DNA from 4 places in the Alteromonas gilva genome. Region 2 is predicted to be linked to each of the others. Evidence: predicted binding sites of a transcription regulator. Region 2 holds the regulator's gene; each other region holds the start of a gene.
What was found. The regulator sigma-54, encoded in region 2, starts transcription at its own class of promoters, with help from an activator protein. The targets are predictions, from matches to a motif close to GTTGGCACGNNNNTNGNNT.
Positions count from the first base shown of each region.

Region 1: the regulator sigma-54 is predicted to act here: its motif matches at 2,988-3,006, upstream of OIK42_RS05280 (DUF883 domain-containing protein).
Region 3: the regulator sigma-54 is predicted to act here: its motif matches at 2,570-2,588, upstream of flgF (flagellar basal-body rod protein FlgF).
Region 4: the regulator sigma-54 is predicted to act here: its motif matches at 5,304-5,322, upstream of glnK (P-II family nitrogen regulator).

Region 1 covers NZ_JAQQXP010000001.1:1,179,902-1,187,515, reverse strand. Annotated here, with positions in the region: gene OIK42_RS05305 (type II secretion system F family protein) at 1-63, shown strand, start outside; gene OIK42_RS05300 (prepilin peptidase) at 114-989, shown strand; gene coaE (dephospho-CoA kinase) at 996-1,607, shown strand; gene OIK42_RS05290 (hypothetical protein) at 1,619-1,885, opposite strand; gene OIK42_RS05285 (hypothetical protein) at 1,979-2,629, opposite strand; gene OIK42_RS05280 (DUF883 domain-containing protein) at 2,645-2,950, opposite strand; gene zapD (cell division protein ZapD) at 3,250-4,005, shown strand; gene yacG (DNA gyrase inhibitor YacG) at 4,008-4,235, shown strand; gene OIK42_RS05265 (aspartoacylase) at 4,249-5,112, shown strand; partial or broken gene OIK42_RS20460 (PAS domain-containing protein) at 5,535-6,308, shown strand; gene OIK42_RS20455 (methyl-accepting chemotaxis protein) at 6,432-6,839, shown strand; gene OIK42_RS05255 (DUF2884 family protein) at 6,854-7,614, opposite strand, start outside.
Region 2 covers NZ_JAQQXP010000001.1:1,060,227-1,067,840, forward strand. Annotated here, with positions in the region: gene OIK42_RS04680 (DUF885 domain-containing protein) at 134-1,978, shown strand; gene OIK42_RS04685 (HPr family phosphocarrier protein) at 2,003-2,275, opposite strand; gene rapZ (RNase adapter RapZ) at 2,275-3,120, opposite strand; gene ptsN (PTS IIA-like nitrogen regulatory protein PtsN) at 3,151-3,609, opposite strand; gene hpf (ribosome hibernation promoting factor) at 3,622-3,909, opposite strand; gene OIK42_RS04705 (RNA polymerase factor sigma-54) at 3,934-5,412, opposite strand; gene lptB (LPS export ABC transporter ATP-binding protein) at 5,495-6,220, opposite strand; gene lptA (lipopolysaccharide transport periplasmic protein LptA) at 6,217-6,768, opposite strand; gene lptC (LPS export ABC transporter periplasmic protein LptC) at 6,737-7,300, opposite strand; gene kdsC (3-deoxy-manno-octulosonate-8-phosphatase KdsC) at 7,297-7,614, opposite strand, start outside.
Region 3 covers NZ_JAQQXP010000001.1:1,507,323-1,514,936, forward strand. Annotated here, with positions in the region: gene flgC (flagellar basal body rod protein FlgC) at 1-348, shown strand, start outside; gene OIK42_RS06625 (flagellar hook assembly protein FlgD) at 373-1,062, shown strand; gene flgE (flagellar hook protein FlgE) at 1,077-2,459, shown strand; gene flgF (flagellar basal-body rod protein FlgF) at 2,627-3,370, shown strand; gene flgG (flagellar basal-body rod protein FlgG) at 3,412-4,200, shown strand; gene flgH (flagellar basal body L-ring protein FlgH) at 4,218-4,901, shown strand; gene OIK42_RS06650 (flagellar basal body P-ring protein FlgI) at 4,913-6,022, shown strand; gene flgJ (flagellar assembly peptidoglycan hydrolase FlgJ) at 6,022-6,975, shown strand; gene flgK (flagellar hook-associated protein FlgK) at 7,022-7,614, shown strand, end outside.
Region 4 covers NZ_JAQQXP010000002.1:337,077-344,690, reverse strand. Annotated here, with positions in the region: gene hemL (glutamate-1-semialdehyde 2,1-aminomutase) at 1-465, shown strand, start outside; gene OIK42_RS15165 (hypothetical protein) at 537-749, shown strand; gene OIK42_RS15160 (Dyp-type peroxidase) at 761-1,693, opposite strand; gene ggt (gamma-glutamyltransferase) at 1,724-3,412, opposite strand; gene amtB (ammonium transporter AmtB) at 3,626-4,870, opposite strand; gene glnK (P-II family nitrogen regulator) at 4,907-5,245, opposite strand; gene OIK42_RS15140 (hypothetical protein) at 5,501-6,217, shown strand; gene OIK42_RS15135 (DUF808 domain-containing protein) at 6,229-7,143, shown strand.

The DNA of each region.
Region 1 (7,614 bases), 120 kb from region 2:
GTTATTGGTGGCCTGATCGTGGCAATGTACCTGCCAATATTCCAAATGGGTATGGTAGTGTAAATAAACCTAACCTGTTATTCTGAAAACAGGTTTAATTTAAAAGAACAGCCATGCAATCTGTCATTGATCTTTGCCTTTCCCAACCATGGTTTTTTTATACCCTCGTAGGTATTGTCAGTTTAATGGTGGGAAGTTTTTTAAACGTTGTGATCTACCGACTTCCCGTCATGATGGAGCGCGACTGGCAGCGCGAATACCAAAGCTACTTTTCACCCGATGAACCACCCGTGCATACGGAACGCTTCGACCTGGTTAAGCCCGACAGCACCTGTCCCGGCTGCGGCCATAAAATTCGTTTTTGGGAAAATATCCCGCTGATTAGTTACGCGCTACTCGGCGGGCAGTGCAGCCAGTGTAAAACATCAATATCCTTTCGCTACCCGGTCGTCGAGTTACTTACAGCGTTGCTGAGTGTGTGGATAGCAGCTCATTTCGGGCCATCACCTGAAGCGTTTGTAGGTATCGTACTTACCTGGTTGCTGGTGGCGATGACCTTTATTGATTTGGATAAAATGATACTGCCCGACCAGTTAACCCTGCCGCTGTTATGGATAGGCTTACTGGCGAGCATTTACCCTGTATTTGTCGCCCCTGCCGACGCGATTCTTGGTGCTGCAATCGGCTATCTGATTTTGTGGAGCATTTACTGGGCATTTAAACTGCTGACCGGCAAAGAAGGCATGGGCTATGGGGATTTTAAGCTACTTGCGGCGCTGGGCGCCTTTACTGGCTGGCAGGGATTACTGATGATTATCCTGCTGTCCTCTTTCGTTGGTGCCGTATTCGGTATCGTTATTATGCTTCGCCAAAAACAGGGCAAAGATATGGCGATACCTTTTGGCCCCTATCTGGCCATTGCGGGCTGGCTGACCCTGATGTATCAGGACACCATCACCACCGCCTACTTTAACTGGATAATGGGGTAAGTCACGGTGGCTGACAAGGCTTTAATTGTGGGCTTAACCGGTGGTATAGGTTCGGGCAAAACGCTGGTCAGCGACACCTTCGCAAGCTTCGGCGTGCCGATTATTGACGCCGATGTGATTGCCCGCCAGGTAGTGGCGCCCGGCTCGACAGGACTGGCAGCCATTGCCGCACATTTTGGTCCTGACGTACTTACCGCAGAGGGTCAACTCGATCGCAGCGCCCTGCGCCAGCGCGTATTTACCAACGACAGCGAAAAGCAATGGCTCAACAGTTGCCTGCATCCGCTCATTCGCACTGCCATGCAAGCACAGATAAACGCTGTGACAGCGCCTTATGCTATTCTGGCGGTGCCGCTGTTACTGGAGAATAACCTGCAGCACATGGTAGACCGTATTGCCGTAGTGGATTGCTCTGAGTCCTTGCAACTGAGCCGGGCACTCAGGCGCGACGGTAGCAGCGAAACAGTGATTAAGGGCATTATGGCGTCACAGGTTAGCCGCAATGAACGACGTGACGCGGCCGATGACATTATTGATAATAGTGGCGATATCGCATTCACACGCCAACAGGTAGAAGCCTGCCACCAGCGCTATATAGCGTTAGCTGACGCCAGGTGAGCGTAATTCACTCAGAGCAACGTTTGCTGCACCCACATTCGGGCAAATCGCCACAGCGCTTTACGCTTTCTGTGCCGCTTTTCGGGATCGTCTGAGTGCCAGCCCTGCACGGCGCCGGCACTGAAGCTTCCCAGCAAACCCAGCGGTGTTGCAAGTAATAACTTTGACGCGGTGATTGCGTCTTCCTGGCAATATTTGCCCAGCTCCTTAAGCTCCTGATACTGATGAACACAGTGCTCACGCTGCTGCAAAGATTGACGTAGAAACAGGTTGGTCATAGTTTTCCTCGCTCTATTGACTCGATGTTGATGCGATGATGACTGTCGATAATAACGCTGTGCACACGTTATCAGGCATTGAGCGCCCGCTGATTAAGGTCGCGATTCTGGCGCTTGTGCATCACGTGCTGAACCGGGTGATTCCGGTTCGCCGCGGCCAGCGTTAATGAGAGGCGTAAGGGTAAGGTGCTTGAATGCCGATCTGGCAGTGCGCCATGCCACGCCCATTAGCAGACCATTAACTCCCAAGAGTATCAGCGCCACAAATGCCGGTTGCATGCCTGAGTTACTCAGCATGACTGCCGCAGCGACATTAACAATCAACCAGCACACTAAGCAGAAAGCAAAAGTTGCAAGGGTGGCCAGCACGGTAACGAACAGTGACTGCCGTAACAAACGCGTCTCGGCCACAACGAGCGCCCACTGGGCCTGCCATTGCAGTTTTTTGGCTGCAATCAGGTCGCTGAAAGTATCAATGACTTCCTGTATCGAAATATCATCTTTGACCTGTCCGGCCGTGCCCGACTGGGCACTCGATTCATTGCCGCTCGCGGCCTTGTCAGTGGCGCTCGTGGCCTTACCAGTGGCATTGGCATCAGGGCTTTGCGCACGCGAGTGAGCGTCACCAGTAGGTTGTGCCCTCTGTCCGGCTGCCTCTTGCCCATACGCACGCGCCTCAGCAGCGCCATCGGGGCGCTGCTGAGACGTGTGCTGCGTGTCCTTACCATGCGTTGATTTGCTCATGGGCGATTAGTCATCCTATTTGCTTTTCTTGAGCAATGATGCGACCAGCATACCCGCTGCAAATGTGATACCCGCCGCCGCAACCGGATTTTCAACGGCGTAGTTACGTACGCTTGACCCTAACCATTTTTCTTTCGCCGCACGGCGGCGTTCAGCCATATTTTCGGCCGAGGCTGAAGCGGAGTTACGTAGCGATTCTTCTGCAGACGCGGCCTTCTCAGCAATAGTGTCCAGCGATTCGTGCAGTGATGATTGCAATTTATCTGTCATTGGATGTCCTTGGTTGTCTTTACCGTTTCCTGTAGATTTTGCAGTAGCCATTGTTAGCTCCTTTGGGTTAATGAATCTACAGTGAATGATGCATCCTCTGTTCCAACACGCTAACCCAATGATATTTAATAACTATTCAAATAAATCCCAAAGCCTTGTATAATTTATAGGTAAAATCTGCAGGGCAGCAATGTAATTCCTTCTTGCTTTCGGTGGCTTAAATTACAAACAGTTTAAAAGGTGTTCGTGTTGAGTATTCGAGCGCAGTTAAGTCGAGCTGCTCAGCTGATTCAATTGGTAAAATTCAGGGCGTACTGGTAGTCTAGAACGAATAATTTGAGAGGAACTTAATGTCTAACTCCACAGTATACGAATTCCCTTTGAAAGAAAAAGTTCGTAACTACCTGCGCATCGAGCAGTTAATGAGCCAACTTAAACTGGGCGCAGCCGGTCAGAACGAGGGTTTAGCGCTGTATTTCTTTGAGCAACTTTTTACCCTGCTCGACCTGTTTGAGCGCATTGATATTCGTACTGATATTCTCAAAGATCTCGATGCCCACGAAAAAAACCTGGTGCATTGGTCGCAACTACCGAATATCGATAATGACGCCTTACAGCATACCCTGCGCTCTATTATTAACGTGCGGGATAAACTCAAAAGCAGTAAAAAAATCAGTGCTATGCTGCGCGACGATAAATTTTTAGCCAGCATTAAACAGCGTTTTGCGATCCCCGGCGGTACCTGTAGTTTCGATTTGCCAAACTTACACTATTGGATCAACCGGCCTGTTACACAGCGCCAGCAAGATCTTAAACAATGGACGGAGTGTTTCGCACTCACTGAGGAAGCCATCAGCATTGCCCTGTCGTTTTTAAGAGAACGAGCGGCCTTTGTGCGCACTGAAGCAACAAATGGTTTTTATCAGGGTGTTTCTGAAGCGAAAAACGAATTGGTCCGCATTCGCTGCGCCACCGATATTGACTATTTTCCAACGCTGAGTGGAAATAAGTACCGGTATGCCATTAGATTTATGTATTATTCTCCACCTGACGGCCAGTCTGGCTCCGTCGAACAAAATGTCCAATTTGAATTAGCAGCGTGTTAATCATGAAAGTAAAATGTCCAACATGTCAGCAAGATGTTGAATGGGTTGCCGCCAGTGAGTACCGCCCGTTCTGCAGTAAAAAATGCCAACTCATAGATTTAGGTGAATGGGCCGACGAAGATAAAGTCATCTCTACGCCCGTGCAAGACTCTGCTCTGGACAGTGGTATCGATCCTGAAGATATCGAAGCCATGCTCAGTGAGCAGCACAGCGACTTTTTTAAACATTAGGCACGCATTAATCATGATCCGTAATATTACATTCGTGGGTGCAACCCATGGTAACGAACAAAGTGGTATTCAGCTCGTTAAAAACTGGCAACGCTTTGGTTTGCCCGCCGGTTACAGCAAGCTCAATATTGATTGTTACCTGGCAAACAAAGCAGCGATGAAGGCCAATGTCCGTTTTGTGGAAGAAGACTTAAACCGCCAGTTCACTCCGGCGCTATTAAGTAAGACACCTGAAAGCCTTGAGGCGCAACTTGCCCACACCCTTAATCAACAATGGGGGCCAAAGGGCGCATCAAATATCGATTTACTCATTGATATCCACAACACGACCAGCGCTATGGGCGCCACTTTGATTATTCTCGAAACCGATGAGTTTCACACTCAGTTGGCCCGATACGTAAAGCAACAAATGCCAACCGCGAATATACTGGTCGAAGACGAGAAACCTGCCGCCGAGCATGGTTATCTGTGCACCCTTGGTAAGCGCGGTATTATGATAGAAGTGGGTGCCCAACCCCAGGGCTTATTGCGCGCCGACACCTACGCGCTCACGGCCCAAATGGCATTAACGGTTTTGGATTTTGTGGGTTTATACAATCAACAAAACGTGCCTGGCCTGCCCGCCTGCGAGGTATTTCGGTTTGGCGAAAACATTATCTACCCGCTCGACGGCGATTCAGAGCGTTTAGCCATGATCCACCCTGCTTTGCAAGACAAGGATTTTCAACCGCTCAACCACGGCGACCCGGTCTTTCAACTGTTTAACAGCGACGAGCAAACCTGGGAGGGTGACACCATATATCCTCACTTTATCAACGAAGCGGCCTATCACAAACTCCACGTCGCGTTTGCCACGGCAGTTAAAGCCACTCTGTAATAGCCCAGGCGGCAATATTGCGAAACCGGACGCTCCCGGTCTGTCAATAGAGCCGCAACGAGGCATGCATACTGCTGCGAAATGCGACAGCAGTATGCGGATATAATCCTTGCGCGTGCTCTGCTCAATCATGTCCTCTGTCTCGAATATTGATTCACCTGTTCAGGACACCCTCATCACATTTACCATACTAAATGTTAATACGTAAAAATTTATAATTGCGCTATTTTTAGTTATGCCAGTCCTGAATGTTGTAATGAAAGCGGTGTAGAGCGACGCTATTAACAAATTACATACTGAAGATTCGGACAATTCGAAACCGCAGATAACGAAGGCCACAAGTATTGCATCGTTATCTTCAGGGAAGAGCTTTACAGTATTACAGAGATGGTTTCTTCAATTTGATTTTTGGAGAATAACTAGTGTTAGTATCAGCAGCAAAACATAAAGTCCAGGTGACTGAAAAACAAAACGTCATTGACTTTCAGCAACAATTAATTAATTCAATTAATCAACACGTTGCGAGCATTGAGTTTTCTCCCAACGGCACGATTATCAACGCAAGCGATGAGTTCTTGTCGCTAATGGGTTACGCTAAAAATGATATTATCGGCGAACACCACCGGATATTTTGCGTTGGTGATACTGCATCCTCCCCCGAATATCAGCAATTCTGGCAGCAGCTCAATACTGGTGAAAAACAAAGCCGAACCTTTAAACGTAAGAAAGCCAATGGCGATATAGTATGGCTGGAGGCGACATACATACCGGTATTAGATCAGCGTGGTTCCGTGCGTTCAGTATTCAAAATTGCCTATGACGTCACGCAAAAGGTGGTAGAAAAAGAAAGCTTACAAGCCGTCAGTACTGCGTTGGATAAATCCATGGCGGTAATTGAATTTATGCCTGACGGTACCATAATTGAGGCTAACCAGAACTTCCTCGAAACAGTCGGTTACAGGCTCGAACAAATTAAGGGACAGCATCATCGACTATTCTGCACAGAAGAATTTCTGAGGGAAAATCCAAATTTTTGGGCCTCTCTTGGCAAAGGCAATTATGCTCAGGGTCTTTACGAACGTAAGAATAGCCAGGGTGACAGCATTTGGCTTGAAGCCAGTTATAACCCCATATTCGATAGCAACGGTACCGTAACGAAAGTGGTGAAGTTTGCCAGCAACGTTACCCATCAGGTTAAAGAAAAACAACTGATAGCTGAAGCGGCAGACTTGTCATTTGCCACCGCAGAGGAAACGGCCCAAATTGCGCAACAGGGTACAGAGCTATTACGTACGTCAGTGACAGCCTCCACAGATGCTATGCGTGATGTTGATACTACCAACGGCCTGATGCAGAAGCTCAACGAGCAATCGCACAAAATTGAGAATATTGTCTCAACAATTCGCTCAATTGCTGAACAAACCAACCTGCTTGCCCTTAATGCTGCAATTGAAGCTGCCAGAGCGGGTGATCAGGGACGCGGCTTTGCCGTGGTCGCAGACGAAGTGCGACAACTTGCCAGCCGCACCAGTTCGTCCACTGTCGAAATAGAATTGGTCGTCAACGAAAATAAAGAGTTATCACAAACAGCTTCAGGGCAGATGCTAAGCGTTAAGCGGAACGTAGAAGAAACTAACGACAAAATTGCTCAGGTGCAAAATGTAATGCACGAAATACATGTTGGCGCAGTGAATGTTTCTCAATCGGTTTCGTCAATACTGAAGTAGCGTTTACGTATGGCTTAATTTGACTCCTGATGTTGAGGCAAGGTGATGAGATCAATCTCGGCAAGTTCCGGAATTGCGCGCTTCATTTGCTGTTCCATGCCGTCAAGTTTGACGAAAAAGTCGCAATACCACCGGGCCTTTTCAGGCAAAGTCGTGAGCGCTGGCGGGCCTATTGAGTCTGACGTGGCGGCGTAGTGTGCCAGGCGCTCATTAATGGTTGCCATTTCAACTTCATCGACAACAAATCTGTCGGAGTCCATCGCGCCGAGCATGGTGAGTATACTGCCTACCGAGGTGGTTAAGGTTTTCGATAACGGCGCCATGAGTTCATTGTCTTCGAACTCCTCAAGCTCTTCTATGTAGCTTGGACCAAGATAGTAAAATGTGTGCTTATAACGAAATTTCACCCGCACCATTTTTTTGATATGTTTCATTGCCGCATTGAGCTTTTCGTAACTATCGTGTTCATTGCCCAATAGTGAGGTAAACATTTGCTCAACTGACTCAGCGGCTAAATCTATACCGGTTGTGGCCAGCAAGGTTACTTGCGGGATCACGGCATGCAGGCCTGTGGCATAGTCGGTGACTAAACGGGCTTGCTGATCATCCAGCTTGAGCCAGTTGCCGCCAACAAACAGTTGCTGCTGATGGTTAATCTGATATACGGTGAAGTAGTCTTTGAGAACACGAATTCGCTCGCCCTCTACCACCACGCCGTAGTTTAAGTCTACATCGCATGAATAGTGCGCCGCCACCGGTTGCGATACAGCGCTAC
Region 2 (7,614 bases):
AAGCCCTAATAGATATACCCAGGGCGCAATGCAATTTACCCTATTGTTGACGGGCTTTTTTATTGCTTCGCCGGGGGCTGTGCTACAGTAATACTTTGTTAACGCACAAGAAAGTTTTGAGCCAGGAGCACCAATGCGACACCGAGTCTGTTATTTTTTCAGCAATATTAAAATAGTCTGGATATTGCCTTGTTTGGTATTGGCCGGATTGACGGGGTGTGAGTCTACCCCGGTTTCAAACCACGCTGCGAAGGCGTCTGAACCGGCCACGTCGCTGACAAAGACGACGGAGAATAACAGCGCCCGCCTTGCCAGTATTATCGAACAGCACTGGCAGTATAAATTGGCAGAAGATCCCATACTTGCTGCCCGCTTTGGTCACGCATCTTACCGTAACCGTTTGCCGGGTGTTACCGCATCAGATCGGGCGCGTCGTTTGCGCACTGAAGAGGCGCTGGTCGCTAAACTTGATAGCATTAATACGCAAGCGCTGAGCGCCACCGACAAAGTAAATCACGCTTTACTGCGCTGGTTACTGGTTAACAGTATCGAAGCAAATCAGCTCAATTTACAGCGCATTCCGTTTAACACGTTCTATTCGTTCTGGAGCCGGGCACTGGGCGCCAGCAAAGGGCTGTCGATGCGTACCGAGGCGGATATCGAAGCCTATATTGCGCGTATTAAGGATATCGAGCGCTATATTGATGAAAACATCGCCAATATGCGCGAGGGGATCGATGATGGTTTTGTGCATGCCAAAGTAGTGGTTGAGGGCGTTGCCCCGACTGTCCGGGCACTGGTGGTGTCAGATCCAACCCAAACCAGCTTGTATGAACCCTTTACAAAGCTTCCATCCACACTCAGTAATGCCCGGCACCTGCAGTTACGTGAAGCGGGGCGCTCAGCGATTAAAGCGCATGCGTTACCGGCCCTTGACCGCCTGGCTACCTTTCTTGAAGGGGATTACTTAAATGCTGCTACCCAGAGTCTGGGCGCGCAGCAGTTGCCTGATGGCGAGGCGTATTACCGCCATGCAATTCGTCAGTACGTCACAGAAGATCGCGATCCGGCACGCATACATCAGATAGGTCTGGCTGAAGTTAAGCGTTTGCGGGAAGCTATGCAGGCGCAAATGGCGGCGGCTGGTTTTAACGGCAGTTTGGACGAGTTCACTGCCTTTTTGCGCACCGATCCACAGTTTTACCCACAAAGTGCCGAGGCACTATTGAAAGAAGCTGCGTTTATTGCCAAAAAAATTGAATACCGGCTGCCGGAGTTTTTTAGCACGTTGCCCCGACAACCCTATGGTATTGTCGAAGTACCCAAGGAAATTGCCCCAAATTACACTACAGCATCCTACAACTCCGCGCCCTTAGACGGCATTCGTGGCGGTGCTTACTGGGTGAATACACATAACCTCGACCAACGTCCGCTCTACGAAATGGTGGCGTTAACGCTACATGAGGCGGTTCCGGGGCACCATTTACAAAACGCACTGTCGCTGGAGCTGCAAAATGTCCCCGACTTTCGTCGTGACTTATATTTAAGTGCCTACGGTGAAGGGTGGGGGTTATATGCTGAGGGCTTAGGGGTTGAAATGGGCGTGTACGAAACGCCGTATCAGCATTTTGGCCGGTTAAGCTATGAAATGTGGCGAGCGTGTCGACTGGTTATCGATACGGGCATTCACTCGCAAGGGTGGAGCCGGGCCCGGGCAATCGATTATCTGGCGGCTAATACCGCATTATCGATGGCCAACGTGCGCGCCGAAGTGGACCGCTATATTTCCTGGCCGGGCCAGGCGTTGTCGTACAAGATGGGCCAGCTAAAAATACTTGAATTACGTGAGCGCGCCGAGCAGGCGCTGGGTAATCAGTTTGATATCCGTGAGTTTCATCAACAGTTGCTGGGGAATGGGGCGCTGCCACTGGCTCTTCTGGACCGGCAAATTCAGGCGTATATTGACGCCTATCGTTAAACCACAGGGAGTGACGACTCCCTGCTACTCAGCCTCGTTAAAGCGCCCGGCGATCAGCGATTCGACAGCCTGCATGGCGGCTTCGGCATCAGGACCTTCGCTGATCACATCGACCTGCTCACCCTGGTGGCTTTCCATGAGCATCAGGCCCAGTACACTGTTGGCATTGGCTTCCTGCTCGCCTTTAATGAGGGTAATCTGCGCATCAAACTGATTAGCCAATTGCACTAACTGGGTGGCTGCGCGCGCGTGCAGGCCCAGCTTGTTAACGATTGTGAGGGTTTTCTCTACACGCATTATCGGTTCAACTCCCTGTGACGGATTTGCACATCCGGATGCTTATCTGCGAACAGTTTTGCTAATGACTGAGCTACAAATACGGAGCGATGCTGACCACCCGTACAGCCAATGGCAATGGTTACGTAGCTGCGATTGTTCCGCTCTAAATGCGGCAGCCAGGTGGTGATTAAATTCTGAATTTGCCAGATAAACTTAGTGACGATGGGCTGTGAACCGAGAAAAGCTTCAACGGGTGAATCCAGGCCGGTGTGGTGCCTTAGGTCTGGCTCCCAGTGTGGATTAGGTAAGAACCGTGCATCAAAGACATAATCGGCGTCTTTGGGGATACCATGTTTAAAACCAAAGGATTCAAATACCAGTACCAACCGCGAACTTTTTTTACCCAGAATACGCTCACGAATTAACTCAGCTAACTGGTGAATCGACAAGCGATCGGTATCGATATACAGATCGGCCCGCTCGACAATCGGCGCTAACAGATCTTTTTCGGCCTGGATGGCATCTGCCAGGGATATATTTAATTTGGCAAGTGGATGAAGCCTGCGGGTTTCGCTGAAACGTTTTACCAGCATATCGTCGCTGGCATCCAGATAAACGATAGTCATAGCCCAGGATGAGGGCAGATAATCGAGGATTTCAACCAGATCCTCAGGCTCTTTTGGCAGGTTGCGCACATCAATGCTGACAGCGACTTGATCGTATTCATCGGCTACCGTGTGGGTCAGGGTCGGCAGCAGGTTAACCGGGATGTTGTCAACGCAGTAATAACCGAGATCTTCCAGTGCGCGCAGCGCAACGGACTTCCCCGAGCCCGAACGACCACTGATAATGATAAGCTTCATGAACTGTCAGACTCCTTGTGGTATTACTGTTTACTGGGCGGTGTTGTCGCACAGCGCTGCAATAACTTGTTCCTTCGTTTCGGCGTTCCGAATAGTCTTTACGATGGATTTTTGACTCAGTTTACCGGCAATTGTTGCCAGTGTCTGCAAGTGTCCTTCAGTTTGGTTCTCTGGCACTAATATAGAAAAAAAGATGTCGACAGGTTTGTCATCTATCGCATCGAATGCAATAGACGGTTTGGTGGTTACCACAACGGCGGTAATTTCTGAAAGGCCGGCCAGCCGTCCGTGTGGCAGTGCAATGCCATTGCCGATGCCCGTGCTGCCCATTTTTTCGCGAGCCAACAGCGCTGTGAGGGCCTCGTCCTTTTGGATTTCCGGATTGGCTTGTGCAGCAATTGTGCTAATAATTTCGAGTATGCGTTTTTTACTGTTGCACTGGACCGCACATTCAGTGCGATCCAGGCTAACTAAGGCTTCTATATTCATAGGGTTAGGGGCCTAGTGCTTTTTGAGCTTTTCCTTATGCTTAATGACCTGACGATCAAGCTTGTCTACCATAGCGTCGATCGCTGCATACATATCTAAGTTTTCTGACGACGCAAATACTTCAGCACCGCTTAAATGCATGGTGGCCTCAGCTTTTTGATTCAGTTTTTCCACATTCAATATCACATGGACATTTGAAATGTGGTCAAAATGACGCTCCAGTTTGCTAAATTTAGTATCAACATAGTTACGCAAAGAATCGGTAATCTCAACGTGATGACCTGTAAGATTAATTTGCATAGTTCGTCTTCCTTATATTTCTGCCTAGATAAGGCTCTTGCGTTGGTTAGACGGTGGAATCGAAAGTGATTCCCGGTATTTTGCTATTGTTCGCCGAGCAACTTTAATACCTTGATCAGCCAACAATTGGGCAATTTTACTGTCGCTTAAAGGTTTGCTGGGTTTTTCCGCAGCAACCAATTTTTTTATTAACGCACGAATAGCGGTAGATGAGCATTCGCCGCCCGATTCAGTCGCTACGTGACTTGAGAAAAAGTATTTAAGCTCAAAAATACCGCGTGGGGTATGCATATATTTCTGCGTGGTCACCCGTGATATGGTTGATTCATGCATATCAACCATTTCAGCTACGTCATTGAGCACCATTGGTTTCATCATTTCAGGGCCATGCTCAAAGAAGCCCATTTGTTGCTGCACAATACAGTTAGCAACTTTAAGCAGTGTGTCGTTGCGTGACTCCAGGCTCTTTATGAACCATTTAGCCTCTTGCATGTGCGAGCGGATAAACTGTGAGTCAGCGCTATTTCTCGACTGACGACTCATTGCCGCATACTGTTGATTAACGCTCAGTTTAGGCAGACTATCCGGGTTGAGTTCTACCACCCAGCGGCCCTTTTTCTTGCTAACCGAGACATCAGGAATGACATACTCAGGTTCCTGGGTAATCAACGCACTGCCAGGACGCGGATTAAGTGTTTGTAGCAAACGCATGGCTTCTCGCAGATCATCTTCTTTGAGCCGCGACTTACGCATGAGTGTGCGGTAGTCCTTGCTGCTCAACAGATCGGCGTAATCTTCTATCAATGTTTTTGCTTCGTTTAGCCAAGGCGTATCCGGCGCAAATTGTTTAAGCTGAACCAGTAGACACTCCTGCGGGGTACGTGAACCGGAGCCGATGGGGTCAAACATCTGAATGCGCTTAAGGACACATTCAACTTCGTCTTCCTCAACGGGCTCTTCCATATCATCAGTATTGACGCTGTTGAGAATATCTTCAACTGAAACGGTTAAATATCCTGACTCATCTATCGAATCAATAATCGCGATAGCAATAGCACGGTCGATTTCACTGAATGGCGTCAGGCGCATTTGCCACAATAAATGAGCCTGGATGTCATCGGTGGTTTCGCCCTGAAAAACCTGATCGTCGTCTGACGAGGAAGGGCCAGGTGCCGGTGCCGACGATGCTGAATAATATTCATCCCAGGTACTGTCGATAGGCAGCTCGTCAGGCAGTTCGTTTTTTTCCAGCGCTTCGTTGGAGTCTAAATTATTATCGCTGGTGGCAGTTGCCGCTGCATCAGCTTCAGCATCGAGTTTACTGGTCTCGACGATATCGTTGTCGCTGTTGTCCTCGATTTCAAGCAGAGGATTAGCATCCAGCGCTTCCTGAATTTCTTGCTGAAGATCCAGTGTAGAAAGCTGCAGCAGTTTAATGGCCTGCTGCAACTGTGGCGTCATAGTGAGTTGTTGACTAAATTTAAGCTGTAAAGATGGTTTCATCTACTTCTATTCTTAACGCCTTGCTTGTTATTGAAATGGACAATGGTGGTTGTCACGTTATTGTTTGGCAGCCTGTCCCTAACTATAGCCTGAATTGCTCACCCAGGTATACATCCTTCACTTTTTGATTGCTCAACACCTGTTCTGCGCTACCCTGAGCAATCAGTTCTCCCTGGCTGACAATATAAGCCATCTCACAAACATCCAGGGTTTCCCTGACGTTGTGGTCGGTAATCAAAATGCCGATCCCACGGTCACGAAGATGTTGAATTATCTTCTTTATATCATTAACCGAAATTGGGTCAACACCCGCAAAGGGTTCATCCAGCAAAATAAATTTGGGGTTCGCTGCCAGTGCCCGGGCAATCTCAACGCGACGGCGCTCACCACCTGACAAACTCATGCCGGTACTATTACGTATATGGTTAATATTGAATTCATCAAGTAGGGCATTGGCTTCATTTAATCGCTGTTCCGAACTCAGGCCTTTGCGTGTTTGTAATATCGCCATAATATTATCAAAAACACTTAACTTGCGGAATATGGACGCTTCCTGAGGCAGGTAGCCTATGCCGTGACGGGCGCGCTCATGCATGGGCTGACGGGTTAAATCCATGTCATCAATGCGAATGTCGCCTTTATCCAGCGGTACCAAGCCCACGATCATGTAAAAGGTGGTGGTTTTACCGGCGCCATTAGGCCCCAGCAAGCCCACAATCTGCCCGGTCGATACCTCAACGCTAACGTCGCGAACTACCTGACGACTTTTATACGACTTGGCTAAATGTTTGGCGGTCAGGGTGGTCATTCGTTATCGTCATCCTGTTCATCATTGTCGGTTTTTTTGGCCGCACTGTCATCGGGTTCCATACTGTAAATCGTGGTAACGCGGCCGTCACCATCGTCAGACCCGGTAGCCTTAAACTGTTCTTTTTCCATATCGTAGGTAATCGATTCAGCGGTCATGGTACGGGCATTTTGATTCAGCTTTGCCTGTCCTGTGAGTGAGATAGTTCGATTTGCTACTTCATAGCGTATTTCAAACGCCTCAGCTTCCACCACTTTGCCATCATCCAGTTGCTGGCTGTAATACGCCGGACGTCCTGTGGCAATGAATATTTCTTTACCTTTGCCTTGCTCACCCTCAATTTCGAGCCGATCGGCGCGAATGTTTAACGTACCCTGAGTAATTTGGACATTATCAACCAGAACGGTTTTCTTAAGTTTGCCGTCCATAAATTGCGATTCTGATTTCACTTCTAAGTTTTGCGAAAAGTCTGATTGTTTGGCTAGCACCAGTGCAGGTGAAAGCACTAATAATGCACTAGTTAGCAGGTTGATAAGTCGTTTGCACATGATCATTTAACTCATAAGTTTTATGTTTCAGGTTAGCGCGTAACCCGTTACTTAATATGATGAAGTTAGGGCCGGATATTTCTACGCTGGCCTCTGACACCATGGTTTGGGTATCCAAATCGATTTCCAGGTAGTCCGTGGTGACCCGCTGAACAAAATCAGCCGGATTTTGACTGACAATATCAACGTTCTTTTCGAGTTGAATCACATTATTGTCATACAAGGTGCCTTCTGCCGCGACGACCTGCCAGGGCGGCTCGTCAGCATCCTGATAAACAGTATACTGCGGCTTTTGGAACAATATAAAACCCAATTGTTCGTAGTTTTCCATAGATGAAGAAAATACCTGATGGATACGCAGTCCTTCCTCATTAAATAATGTGGTTGTGAGATTGCGCGCCTTATACGTCGGCGACAGCGCTAACACGTCCTGATCGGGCAATACAACCGGCTCTTCGGTTAAAAATGTCGGTAAGTAGAGCGATGCCGCAAGAATAAATAAGCCAGCAATAATGAGACCGAGTCTACTCATACACTGCTTCCCTGTATGCCGTCCAGCGCATCGTTAGCTTGTAGCAGGGTATCGCAAATTTCACGCACTGCGCCAAACCCGCCGCGTTGAGTGGTAATCCAGTTGGCCTGCTGTAACACGGCTGGATGTGCATCCTTTACGGCAATGTTCACTGCACTGTGCGCATACATACCGGTGTCAGGCATATCATCACCTACCGCTGCAACTTGCGCCGGCGTTAACTGCAGAGTGTTGAGCAGGGCTGCCAAAGCGTCGGCTTTGTTTTCCTCACCCTGAATAATATGTTTAACCTTGAGAGCTTGCATACGTTCGGC
Region 3 (7,614 bases), 450 kb from region 2:
AATATCGCCAACGCCAACTCGGTAAGTAGCAGCGAAAGCGAAACCTACCGTGCACGTCACGCCGTATTTGCCGCTGAGCTTAATCGGGCTACCTCAGACAGTAAAAGCAAAGGGGCAGAAGTCAATGTGCTGGGGATTGTTGAAAGTAACCGTCCTCTGCAAATTGAGTACGCGCCGCACAACCCAATGGCTGACGAAAACGGCTATATCTATAAGCCAAACGTGAATATTGTTGAAGAAATGGCTGACATGATGTCGGCGTCTAAAGCATATGAAACCAACGTGCAGGTCGCTGATACTACCAAACGTATATTCCGACGCGTAATGATGCTTGGTCAGGGTCAGTAACAGCGGGTTTATGAGGAAACGAGTGTGAACACAATTAACAGTACCCCCGGACTCACCGACGACCTTTACTGGAAGGAAGAGAAAGTAAAAGTTGCCGACGGATCAGAGAACCAACTGTCCCAGGAAGATTTCTTTGCATTGCTGACCGAACAGTTAGCCAATCAGGATCCAACCAAGCCAGTTGACAATGATCAGATGGTCTCACAAATGACCCAGTTTACGACCGCGGAAGGTATCAACAAACTCAACGACAAGTTCGCGAGTTTTGCTACGTCCATGACGTCTAATCAGGCACTGCAAGCGTCTGGTTTAATTGGTCAGGATGTATTGGTTGAGGCCAATATAGGCTATATGAGCAGTGAAGGGGCAGGCATTTCCGGCTTTGTGGTAAACGATAAAACTGTTCAGGATATGGAAATTACCATCACCAATGGTAACGGTGAAATTGTTAAAACTATCAATGCGGGCACCCAGGGCGAAGGTAACATCGAGTTTAACTGGGATGGTACTGACAAAAACGGCAATCCTATGCCGCCCGGCAATTACGTGGTTAGTGCGAACGGTAAAGCGAATGGTGAAGGGGTTGCGTTATCAACAGCCATCAATCGTCACGTGAGCAGTGTCAGCCTGGCTGGCAGTAATCAGGGTATTATTTTGAATTTAGATGGCGACGTCAGTATTAATCTGAACGACGTTATTCAGATCGGCAGTTAACAGGAGAAAAGCAAATGTCTTTTAATATTGCACTCAGTGGCGTCGCTGCCGCACAAAAAGACTTAGATACCACAGCAAACAATATTGCTAACGTGAATACTGTGGGGTTTAAAGAATCCCGAGCCGAATTCGGTGACGTGTACGCAGCGTCTTTGCTGGCGGGCGGTAAAACCAAAGTGGGTGATGGGGTATTAACTCAGGAAGTCGCGCAACAGTTTACCCAGGGAAGTTTGCAATTTACCAATACCTCGCTCGATTTGGCTATTACCGGCAACGGTTTTTTTGCGACAGTGCCGGATCTTACTTCACGGGATACGTCATTCACCCGTGCCGGGCAGTTTAAGCTGGACGAAAATAATTTTGTGGTAAATACCGCTGGTGACCATCTGTTAGGCTTTCCTGTTAACCCAGACGGTACTAGCTCGTCGGTTGCGTTAAGCACCACGGTACCGGTGCGGATCCCCGATTCATCAGGCTCTCCGCAACCCACCCGGGAAGTCACGATGCGAATGAATTTACCGGCCAACGATGAAGCGCTCAATCCGGCAAACTTCGATCCTAACGATACACTGACCTACAATGCAGCTACCTCTGTAACAGTGTACGATTCACTCGGTGAAAGTCACATCATGACTTACTACTATGTGAAGGACAACACGGATTTAACCAATAACCCCAACCGCTGGCAGATGTATGCCACGGTGGATGATACCCCCGTCAATATTAACGGCGGTAACGATCTTGGGGTGACCAGAGCGGATCCGGCGAACCCAACCGGCCCGGCAGTGCCGTGGACGTCAGCATCACTAAATTTTAATACCAGCGGCGACTTTATCAGTCAATCACCGGCAACCATTCAAACCGAAATTCTCGGCTTGGACGCCGGCGGTAACGGTGCGAATGCGCTTGGTGGCGGTGCTGATCAGGATCAGCAAATTACCATAGATTTTAACCTCGACCCGACCGGTCAAACGGTCAATGAGCCAACCCAGTACGCCTCTGCCTTTGAAGTTACCTCTCTGGAGCAGGATGGTTTACCGGTGGGACGCCTGACCGGGGTTGATATTGGCCCTGACGGCCTGGTACGAGCAACGTTCTCTAATGGTACATCAGAGCCCGTGGTACGTGTTGCCCTGGCGCGATTCTCCAATGAGCAGGGGCTTACCCAGAAAAGCAATACCCAGTGGAAAGAATCAATAGAGTCGGGTGAGGCGCTGGCAGGTGAAGCGACCACCGGTACCTTTGGCGAAATTAACTCTTCGGCGTTAGAACAAGCCAACGTGAACCTCACTACTGAACTGATTGACCTTATTATTGCCCAGCGTAATTTCCAGGCAAATTCGCGGGCGTTAGAAATTAATAACCAGCTTAACCAGACAATTCTGGGTATTCGATAAGCGCTTTAGGTTACTTATAATCCACACTTTCAAAAGCCAGTTCGTTTATCACGACTGGCTTTTTTTATGTCCCGCTTTTATGGCCTGACTTGTTGAGCGTATTAAGCGTACTTGGCACCCCGTTTGCAACAATAAGTTAAATGTAACTTAAGCGTCAAAAGGCAGTCATGGACAAATTACTCTATATCGCCAGTAGCGGCGCCGGACAGGACCTGTTAGCCACGTCTCTGCGGGCTAATAACCTGGCCAACGCTCAAACGACAGGCTTCAAGGCACAGCTGGAACAGGCAAGAGCTATGCCGGTCTACGGCGAAGGTTTGCCGACCCGGGTGTTTGCCATGACCGAAAGTCCGACCAATAACTACGAAGACGGGCCGCTAATTCAAACCGGCCGGGATCTGGATGTGGCAATTCAGGGCGATGGCTGGTTCGCCGTTCAGGATGGTCAGGGCAATGAGGCCTACAGTCGCAACGGTAACTTTCAGTTGGGTCCTGACGGTGTGCTGGAAGATGTGCACGGCAATGTCGTGCTGGGGGATGCCGGCCCGGTCTTTTTGCCGGTCCCGCTGGATAACCTGACCATCGCCTCCGATGGCACTATCTCAATTCGTCCTCAAGGAGCGCCGGAAGCCGTTAGTGAAGAAGTGGGGCGCTTAAAACTCGTTAAGCCTGAATACAGCGACATGGAGCGCGGCACCGATGGGTTGTTTCGCCGCAAGGACGGTATCCTGGCACCTGCCGACGAGACCGTGTCGGTGATGACAGGCATGCTTGAAGGCTCAAACGTGAATGCCATCGATGAAATGGTCAGCATGATCAGCCTGCAACGCCATTATGAGTTGCAAGTCAAAATGATGAAGAAAGCCGATACACTGGATACCCGCGGCAATATGCTGCTGAGAATTATCTAATTTAGCCCGGGCAACCTTGCCCTGGCAGAGGAGAAACTACTATGCATCCAGCACTTTGGATTAGTAAAACCGGCCTTGATGCCGCTCAGACCGATGTGTCGACGGTGTCAAATAATCTGGCCAACGCCTCGACGGTGGGTTTTAAAAAAGACCGGGCGATCTTTGAAGATCTGCTTTATCAGAATATCAATCAGCCCGGTGGGCGATCGTCAGCCGATACCGAGTTACCATCCGGATTGATGATTGGTGCGGGCTCTAAGGTCGTGGCAACCCAAAAAGCGCATACGCAGGGCAACCTGATTACCACGGATAATGCGCTGGATATGTCTATACAGGGTCGTGGTTTTTTTGAAATATTGCAACCTGACGGCACCATTGCCTATACCCGCAACGGTCAGTTCACGTTAAATGATCAAGGCCAGTTAGTTACGCCTGGTGCCGGATTTTTACTGCAACCTGAAATTGCCATACCAGAAGATGCCCAGCAAATTACCATTTCTCAGGATGGCGAAGTGTCTGCCTCAGTACGTGGTCAGGCTGAGCCCCAGGTATTAGGTCAGCTTAATATTACCGACTTTGTAAACCCGACAGGTTTACAACCCGTTGGTCAGAATTTGTATGTTGAAACGGCTGTGTCTGGCGCTCCCCTGCAAGGCGTTCCTGGTCTGCAGGGCTTGGGCACGCTGGCGCAGGGAACGTTAGAAACTTCTAACGTTAATGTCACCGAAGAGCTGGTCAACCTGATTGAAAGTCAGCGTTTGTACGAGATGAACTCAAAAGTTATTTCTTCGGTAGATCAAATGCTTGGCCAGGTTATTCAGCAGCTATAACACATAGTAGGTATGTCATGTTACGTCTTGTTCTGTTTACCTTAATACTGTTGATCGTCGGTGGCTGTGCCAGCACAGGCGCTGATCACGTGCAAGCCAACGATCCTTCGTTTGCGCCGGTTATTCCTGACCTGCCACGTGAACAAATTGTCGAGGACGGCGGCTTGTTTCGTCCGTACATGGCCAATAGTTTGTATTCGGATGTAACCGCGCGCCGGGTAGGTGACATTATTACCGTTACCCTCAGCGAAAATACCAATGCCAGGAAGTCGGCAGGTACCACAACATCAAAAGAATCAAATGTCGATGTACAGCCGATCACCGGGTTAGGTGGCAATGCGCTGAACATTGGCAACGAATCAATCCAATTGGGCCTGAACTCCTCCAATGAATTCAATGGTGATGCTCAGGCTAACCAGAGCAATAGTTTAAATGGCAGTATTTCGGTAACGGTAGTGGATGTGCTGGCTAATCAAAATCTGGTGATCCGCGGCGAAAAGTGGCTCACCCTTAATCATGGTGACGAATACATCCGCTTAACCGGCATTATTCGCGCCGCCGATATTTCGCCGGAAAACGAAATTTTATCGACTCGTATTGCCAATGCCAGGATCCAATATAGTGGCACCGGCAGTTTTTCCCGCTCCCAGGAAAAGGGCTGGTTAACGAAATTCTTTTCATCTGAGTGGTGGCCACTCTAGGGAGTTGTAAGATGCGTATTATTTTAAGTTATGTATTGTGTGCGCTGTTAATCAGCCCTTTGGCAAACGCTCAGCGGATTAAAGATGTAGCCAGCATACAAGGCGTCAGAAGCAATCAACTGATTGGCTATGGTTTGGTGGTAGGGTTACCTGGCACCGGTGAGCAAAGTCCGTTTACAGAGCAAAGCTTTCGGACCATGCTGACGAATTTTGGGATCAGTCTCGATCCTAACATTAAGCCCAAAATCAAAAACGTTGCAGCGGTTGCTGTGCATGCTGAGCTACCGCCGTTTATCAAACCCGGGCAAACTATAGACGTTACCGTATCGTCGGTGGGTGAGGCGAGCAGCCTGCAAGGTGGCACCTTACTGCAAACGTTTTTAAAAGGGGTGGATGGCAACATCTACGCCGTGGCGCAAGGTAGTCTGGTGGTGAGTGGTTTTGGCGCCCAGGGCGGCGACGGCTCGCGAATTATTGTCAATACGCCAACAGTGGGACGCATTGCTAATGGCGCGCTGGTTGAACGCGCGGTGCCGAGCGGATTTGCCAGCGGTGACAGCTTAACGCTGAACTTACATTATCCTGATTTCTCCACAGCCAAAGCGCTGGCAGATGTGATCAATGAACGTTTAGGCGCCCAGCCTGAAAAAGGCTACGCGATTGCTGAACCACTGGATGCTGCCTCGGTACGCGTCACTGCGCCGCGCGATCCGGGTCAGCGGGTGGGCTTTTTAGCAACTCTGGAGAACTTTGAATTTACCCCCGCTGATGCGCCGGCAAGGGTGGTGGTGAATAGCCGCACCGGCACCATTGTTATTGGCCGCGATGTCAGGTTGTTGCCGGCGGCCATTACCCATGGTGGTCTTACTGTGACCATCAGTGAAAACCAACAGGTCACTCAGCCCAACGCGTTAGCCGAAGGCGAAACCGTGGTTACCACACAATCGATTATTGATGTAAACATGGCCGACAGCCGGATGTTTAAATTTGAGCCGGGTGTAACGCTGGATCAACTGGTACGCGCCGTCAACGAAGTGGGCGCTGCGCCCGGTGACTTAATGGCAATTCTTGAGGCGCTGCGTCAGGCCGGGGCATTGCAAGGTGAGCTGGTGGTGATCTAATGGATATCCTCAACACAAAATCACAACTTGAATCTGCGCGTAACGTGCATGACTTATCCAGTTTGAATAAGTTGCGCGAAGCGGCCTTTAGCAAAGACGATAAAGCGTTAAAAGAGGCCGCCCAGCAGTTTGAAGCGATTTTTGTGCAGATGATGCTTAAGTCCATGCGTAAAGCCCAGGATGCGCTCGCCGATGAAGACAGCCCGTTTAACTCTGAGCAGGTGAAGTTCTACCGCGACATGCACGACAAACAACTTGCCACCGATTTATCCAGCGGTGGTGGTGTTGGTCTGGCTGACATTATTGTTCAGCAATTGGGCCAACATGCCATTGAAGACTTTGTGCCCGCCAGTGTTGCGCGCGCTGATGGGAATCTTGAATCGATAAATCGCCAGCGTCAGCATGCAGTACAACAAGCGCAGCAAACTGCTGCGGCGCTGACCGACAATGAAACCCGCCAGGCGTTCAAAGCTGCTGCCTTCGCCAATCCTGAAGAGTTTGTCAAAATGCTTTATCCGGTAGCAGATAAAGCCGCAGCCGAGCTTGGCATTGCGCCCGATGCATTGATTGCCCAGGCCGCAGTGGAAACTGGCTGGGGACAACACGTCATCCACGATAACAAAGGTAATAGCGCTAATAATTTGTTCGGCATTAAGGCTAACAATTATTGGCAGGGCGACTCGGCTACAGTGAGCACTCTTGAATTTGACGGTACGGTGGCTCGCGCCGAGAAAGCGGCGTTTCGGACCTATGAAAGTCTCGAGCAGGGATTTAATGATTACGTCGATTTTATTCAGGCCAATGCGCGTTATCGCGACGCCGTTGAGCAGGCGGATAAGCCACACGCTTACTTTAACGCCCTGCAAAATGCCGGTTACGCCACCGATCCCAAGTATGCCGAGAAGGTCATGGCAGTTTTTAACAGCGAGACGTTCAGGAGCTATTTGCCATGAACCCGTTTAAGACTGTCGTGCTTCTGATCATGGGGGATAACGCGTAATGTCCACTAATATCGATCTGTATAACATTGCCACTGGCGGTATCAACGCGAGCAATCGCTTACTGGCTACCACCAGTAACAATATTGCCAATGTCAATACCGACGGCTACATCAGAGAGCGCACGGTTTTTACCAACGACCTCAATGTGGGTGTGGGGCGGGGTACTACCGAACGAATTATCGATAAATTTGCGCAGAATCAAATGCGCCGGGATATTACGTCGGTGGGCGAGTGGGAAATGTTCTCGACCAAAACTTCTGCCATTGATGCCCAGTTGGCTAACGAAGCCAACTCTATTTCTAAAGGCCTCAATGAGTTTTTTGCCGCTGTGCAAACCTCCGCCGATGATCCCACTAACCTGGCTTCCAGAGACGTGGTGTTAAGCAAGGCTGAGTCGCTGCTGCGACGCATGACCTCAGTCTCCGACTACATGACCTATAAAGAAGAAGAGCTGAATTTAGAAACTGAAAATATCATCACCAAGGCCAATAATCTGATCCAGACCATTGGTGATTTAAATGAAGCCATTATGGTGGTCAACGGCAATAGCACAGGCAGTCAGCCTACCGCATTACTCAATGAGCGTGATAA
Region 4 (7,614 bases), on a different contig from region 2:
GTTGGCGCATTTGGCGGTAAAAAGAAAATTCTGACCCACATCGCCCCTACTGGTCCGGTGTATCAGGCCGGCACTCTCTCGGGCAATCCTATTGCCATGGCAGCCGGTTTAGCCGCCCTCGATCAATTAGCCCAGCCGGGGTTGTACGACAGCATCTTTGCTAATACCAAGGCACTGGTCGACGGGTTTCAGGCGATTGCCAATGAAAACAACATCCCCTTTACCACTAATCATGCTGGTTCTATGTTTGGTTTATTTTTTACCGACGTCGACAAGGTGGTCAATTATCAACAGGCAATTAACTGTAATCAGGCTCAGTTTAAACAGTTTTACCATGGCATGCTGGACGAAGGCGTTTACCTGGCACCAGCCTCCTACGAAGCCGGTTTTGTATCGAAACTGCATGATGAGGCAATTGTTGAAGCAACCTTAGACGCTGCCCGCAAGGTATTTGCCAACCTCTGACCTATTTTGGGGCAGGTTATTTTGAGCCTGCCCTTCTTTCTCAGTTCACAGCCATCAGAGTAGTTGTAATTATGAATATAGACACAACCTTGCTGGTTCAGATCATACTCTCAGCAATGCTTATACTGACCATTGTGGGCTACTATCTGGGCAAAAAGAAAACCGGCAAGCCATTGCTGACTGCTATCTCATTGGGGGTATCCGGGATCATCCCCATAGTGGCATTAGTCTATTTGCTTGTGCTGCTGTTTAAGCCAGACATCGCCGGGTCTGAGTCATCCTGATCAGGCGTCTGTCAGAATTTGGCGTGGGCTTTGATAAATTGAATGGAAGGCGCAAAAAAAGAGCCGCCGGTTTCTGCCGCAGTATAGTCGAGCCAGCGATCGTACTCGCCGTCTGAGTTGCCATAAATCTGGCTATGCAGCATGCGCTTAAATGGCTGCGAACTTGCCGCGCAAATAACCGAAAACATCCCCTGGGCCGACATGTCACCATACGGCATGCCCTGTTTTAGCAGATCGCTTTGGCTGCCGGTTTCGGCCGGATTAAGACTTATCCGGACAGAATGTGACGATGCATTACATTCTACGCTGGGCAGATTATGCTCTTTCGTGGTGCCCATGATTTGTTCCTGCTGACGTTGCGACAAGCTCTGCCAGCGCCGTAAGTCGTGCCGAAAACGTTGCACATGAATAAAGCTGCCGCCATTGAATTCATTGTCCTCCTCGTTGATAACGGCCACCTTAGCCCGTTGTAACCCGCGAGGATTATCCTGGGCATAGAGATAGCCGTTCAGATCCCGCCCATCCAGGTAGCGAAAGCCCTGAATTTGCTCCACCAGCTCAACATGAATGCGTAACAGTTCCATTATTTCCAGGCCAATGGCGTAGCAAATATCAATTCGGTCGGCACGGATCTGGATAAACAAGTCAAACGGCGTGTGCGGCGCCACCCGGTCTTCGCTTTGCATCTCCGGAAAGGGCGTGAGTTCCACGGGGATCGGACCCGGATATAGCTCACTCCAGTAGTGGCTACCAATGGCAATAACGCCCGACACCATGGCTTCGTAGTGTTCGTTGTCGTAGTAGTCAAGTACTTCCAGCACCCGACCTAACTTTGCTCTTACTGCCTGACAATCTTCATCAACCACATTGAACAACAAATACTGCGCATGCAAATTTGGCTCAGCGCAAATCCCTTTTTGCGGTTGTGACTGTGGTTGCGGCATAATTTTCCCGTTGTATTGTCGTTGTAGTGGTTAATAACCCGCGGCCTGACCATCTTTGCGACTTTCCGATGCGCCATAGTATATCTGCTTATCGGCATCATACATAATGGCTTGATAGCCACCGTAAATGCCCAGTATGTTGTGGAGCTGATGGCCTCTCTCCATTAGCTCGCGAACCTGTACCGGCGCAAAGCCGTTTTCCAGACTAATGGCACCACCGTCTTTCATTAACCCACCGGTGGGGCTGCTCGAGCCAACGTGAATAAACCGGGGGGCATCGCCCGCTTCCTGCAGATTCATACCAAAATCAATCAGGTTTACAATAATTTGCGCGTGCATTTGTGGCTGTGTCGCGCCGCCCATTACACCAAAACTCAGCCAGGGTTTACTGTTACGGGTAACCATGGCCGGAATAATCGTATGAAACGGGCGTTTACCGGGCTTGTACGCATTATTGTGACCCGGCTCCAGCGTAAACAGCTCGCCACGATTTTGCAGTACAAAACCTAATTCAGGCGGCGTCATACCTGAGCCCATGCCGCGGTAATTACTTTGAATCAACGACACCATGTTGCCGTCTTTGTCTGCCACAGTGAGATAAATAGTATCACCGTCGACAACCCCGGCGTCCAGGCGTTTACTTGCCTGTTGAGGGTCAATGAGCTTACGACGCTTACTGGCGTATTCCTTGGATATCAGCTGCGTGACCGGAATATCATTAAAGGCCGGGTCGGCATAGTATTTTGCGCGATCTTCAAAGGCCAGTTTTTTAGCTTCAACAAAGGTGTGAATATAGTCGGCTGAGCCAAAGCCCATGCCCTCAATGTCGTATTGTTCGAGGATATTTAATATTTGTAGTGCAGCAATGCCCTGCCCATTAGGCGGCAGTTCCCATATGTCGTAACCGCGATAGTTAGCCGCCACGGGCGTGACCCACTCAGAGGTGTGTTGCGCGAGATCGTCATACGATAAAAAGCCGCCCTGCTCTTTCATATACGCCGCGATAGCTCGAGCAATATCACCCTTATAAAACGCATCCCGGCCACCTGTGGCGATTTTTTCGTAGGTGGCAGCAAGGCTTAGATTTTTAAAGATGTCGCCTTTGCGCGGCACCTTGCAACCCGGCATAAATACGTCGGCAAAGCCCGGATAATGACCAATTCTGTCCACATTCATTTGCCAGTAATACGCCACCACTTCACTTATCGGAAATCCTTCTCTGGCATAACCGATGGCAGGGGCCAATATCGTGGTCATTGGCAGGCTGCCAAACTTTTTATGCAGTTCAAACCAGCCATCCACAGCACCTGGTACCGATACCGGCAAAGGGCCAAAGCTGGGGATTTTAGTCAGACCGCGTTGGGTAAATTCATCTTTTGTTAGCGATAGCGGCGAGCGCCCTGAGGCATTCAGGCCATACAGTTGCTTAGTATTGGCGTCCCATACAATGGCAAACAAGTCACCACCGATACCGCTGCCAGTTGGCTCAACTAACCCAAGCATCGCATTTGCTGCGATAGCGGCATCCACGGCATTGCCGCCTTGTTTAAGAATATCCAGTGCCACCTGTGTGGCCAGTGGTTGGCTGGTAGCGGCCATACCATTGCTGGCGATCACTTCAGAGCGGCTGGCGAAGGGCGCTCCAGTAATACGATCATAGGCTACCGCCAATTGGGTGCTGCATACTAAGAGCAGCAATACGTTACAGACTATTTTCATTGTTGGTCTTTTTGCCTGTTTAATTTAAGTACCAGCATACCTGCTATTCATCGCAGTGAGAAGTATTGTGCACAGCAGTCGCCGTTGGCCGGCAACTTTTACGGCGATGAAATGACAGATATAAAAAACCCCGCCAAAGCGGGGTCTGAGTTGAAGTGATATAGGCTTATTAAAATTGTTATCGCTGCCTAATCATTAATTTACCTTCAAGAATTATGAACGGCCGCCGGTGAAGTCAGGATAGGCTTCAAGGCCACACTCGCTCACGTCAACACCTTCAAATTCTTCTTCTTCCGTTACCCGTACACCGATAATTGCTTTGATGATTAACCAGGCAACCAGGCTGGTAACAAATACCCATACGAAGATGGTCAGTGCACCGTAGATTTGACCCATAAAGGTCGCGCCACCAGTGATTGGTACCAGTAACAGACCTAACAAACCAACCACGCCGTGAACAGAAATCGCGCCTACCGGATCATCGATTTTCAGCTTATCAAGCGTAACGATGCTGAATACTACCAGGATACCACCCAGGCCACCGAATAAGGTTGCTGTCAGCGGTTCTGGTGTAGAAGGTTCGGCAGTAATGGCAACCAAACCAGCCAGTGCACCGTTAAGGGCCATGGTCAGGTCAGCTTTGCCAAACATGATGCGAGCAACAATCAGTGCCGCAATACAACCACCGGCTGCCGCAGCGTTAGTGTTCATGAAGACCACTGCCACTGAGTTGGCGCTTTCCACTGTTGCTGTCGCCAGCACAGAACCACCGTTGAAACCAAACCAACCCATCCACAGGATAAATGTACCCAGTGTAGCAAGTGGCAGGTTTGCGCCAGGAATCGCGTTAATTTTACCGTCGGCAGTGTATTTACCTTTACGAGGGCCCAGTACCAGCACACCCGCTAACGCAGCTGCCGCACCGGCCATGTGAACGATACCCGAACCGGCAAAGTCAGAGAAGCCCAGGTCGCCCAGCGTGTACATACCAAAGACAGACGCACCGCCCCAGGTCCAGGCACCTTCCATTGGGTAGATGAAACCGGTCATAACAACTGCAAAGGCCAGGAAAGCCCACAGTTTCATACGCTCAGCCACTGCGCCCGAGACAATAGACATTGCCGTGGCAACGAATACTACCTGGAAGAAAAAGTCAGCCGATGGTGCATAAGTTGCCGGATCTTCAGCAACACCTGTTGCGCCGTCAGCCATGATGCCGCCCAGGAAAGGTGCCCAGTCACCGCCGCCATACATGATGCCGTAACCACAAATCATATACATGGTGCAGGCAATCGCGAACAAAGCGATGTTTTTGGTCAGAATTTCAGTGGTGTTTTTAGCACGAACAAGGCCTGCTTCCAGCATGGCAAAACCTGCAGCCATCCACATTACCAGTGCGCCACAGATCAAAAAGTAAAAGGTATCTAATGCGTACCCTAATTCAAAAGTTGTTTCCATTATGCTTATCTCCGCAAATTTCTCGTCGACGGCTAATTAAAGTGCGTCGGTATCTGTTTCGCCTGTGCGAATCCGAACGGCACCTTCAAGGTCATAAACAAAAACCTTTCCGTCACCAATTTTGCCCGTTTTCGCAGCACCTACGATGGCTTCAACCAAACGTTCTACCTGGTCATCCTGAACGGCAATCTCCAGTTTAACTTTAGGCAGGAAGTCGACTTGATATTCGGCTCCACGGTATAATTCGGTATGTCCTTTTTGACGTCCAAAGCCTTTCACCTCGGTCACGGTCAAACCGTCGATACCGATCTCAGAAATGGCTTCACGAACATCATCCAGCTTAAACGGCTTGATGATTGCTGTGACTAGTTTCATGTGTTGCTCCCAAAATAGTGGTTTGCTTACCAGTGTTCATGTTATGCGAGTGTAAATAGAACAAGACCTGTGCCAAAAGTTAAAACCCTTTATAAACAACAAGTAACAAGTTTTTCGTAGCATTTTCTTACATTTTTTCGCACCATAAAAATGCACTCACAACATATTGCACCAACTTGGTGCCAGTTAATTTCATCTATAAAGTTGGGCTATTTATCGCAGGGAACTATTTTTTAGCCGGTGAGTCTATCTGGCATGAAAAAAATGGATTTAACCTTTTCCGGGCCTCCGCTCTTCGCCCCTGCCAGGCGAACAACGCAACAACGCAAGTATCTGGCTGGCATGGTGGTGATTTCAGCCCTGTTGCACGCCGTGGTCATTGCACTGCTGGCCTTTCCTGCGCCGCCCGAACAGGTTGTCACTCAGGCCCCGGTACAGGCAATTTTATATACGCCCAAAGTCATCACGCCGCAACCAGCACAAGCCTCTGAACCCGCATCAGTTGCACCAGCGCCAGCCGGGCAAGCTACTCCACCAGCGAACGATGCGGCAACACCGGATGCTGTTCCCCCTACTGCAACGCAGAGCGAGTCGACGCCTCAAGTACAACCCACCACACCCATTTCTTCCGGCGCTATTCTGACCCAGGCAGAAGACAGCCCGGCCCCCAGCAGCCGCTCAATTACACAATCTGTGGCCGCCGCGGTCACCCGCCAGCAACAACGTTTACTCAATAGCCTTGCGGCCGAGGAGGCCAGGCAACGGCGTACTGAGATAAGCTCACCGGATTTGCGCATTGGTGAGTACGTACCACCCGAACCTCAAATTGGCGAATACCAGATAAATTGTGATAAAGGTATCAATAGTAAGCTGGCAATGGTTGCGGGCCTAATAGGAGGCAATGTAAAGTGCAGTCAACGCAATGAATTTCAACAGTTCATCGATAAACGTCAGCATAAGCCTAAACAATAAGGGAGCAGACCGTGGCCGGAGCCAACTTACTAGCACTCATTGATGATATTGCCACCTTGCTCGACGACGTCGCTATGATGTCGAAAATGGCCGCCAAGAAAACCGCCGGCGTACTCGGTGACGATCTTGCTCTCAATGCGAACCAGGTGCAGGGGGTCAAGCCCGATCGGGAAATTCCGGTTGTGCTGGCGGTCGCCAAAGGGTCATTCATTAACAAGCTGATACTGGTACCGGCAGCACTGGTTATCAGTGCCTTTGTGCCTGTACTGATTACGATTTTATTAGTGTTAGGCGGCCTTTATCTGTGCTTTGAGGGCGCCGAAAAGCTGCTTCACCGTTTTATTCCTCACGCCGACTCCAGCGCAGACGCCGCTGCAAGACTTGATACCCTGTCGGACCCGTCGGTTGATATTGTGCAACTCGAAAAGGACAAAATTAAAGGGGCAATCCGCACCGACTTTATCCTGTCAGCCGAAATTGTGGTTATTACTCTGGGCAGTTTGCAGGGCGCCGATTTAACCACTCAAATCCTGGTATTAAGCGGCTTAAGTATTGCCTTCACCGTTGGTGTTTACGGGTTGGTGGCAGGCATTGTCAAAATGGACGACTTAGGGTTGTATTTATTGCGCAAATCGCTGACCGGCTCCTATAACAGTGCACAACGTCTGATCGGGCGCTTTTTGTTGTCGGCAGCGCCGATTCTTATGAAAGTCCTGTCAGTGGTAGGGACGATTGCCATGTTTTTGGTCGGTGGCGGTATTCTTACTCACAGTATTGGTTTTTTACATCATATGGCCGCGAGCGTCATTGCCTGGCTCCCGGGGGTCTCTTTGCTCGCGAGCATCGCCTTTGACGGTATCGCCGGATTAATCGCCGGTGTTATTGTAGCGCTGGCAGTGACCGCCATAGCAAAGCTTCGCAAATAACTCACGTTTAAGTCAGCACAGCCACACGGCAGGCACTATCTGCAGTGTGGCTATTTTCGCCACTAAACTGCAAATTTCACTAAATAATAGTCATTGAACTCCAACAACATTTCCTCTCTCCTCTCACAAAAAAAGATAAATAACTTAAAATCAATGACTTAAAATTTATTTTGAGATTGGCACAACTATCGCTAAGCCTATAGCGACTTAGTAATACAGCAAGCTTCGAAGTGCCGCAAAACACATCAGTGCTTCAAGCGTTTACTGGATACAGGGTGGAAAGTTGTCGCCGCTTTCTGGTGTCCCGAAATGAACAGCGAGGTTCACGATTATGATCACATACAGTTTCTTAATTTGGTTATTGCTAGGCCCAGTGCTGGCCTACGTTGTTGCCTTAGGCATTATCAACGGTATTCGTTATTTGTTTACCAGTGACTCGCTACTTAACTAGCGATGCAATCACCCGTTCAC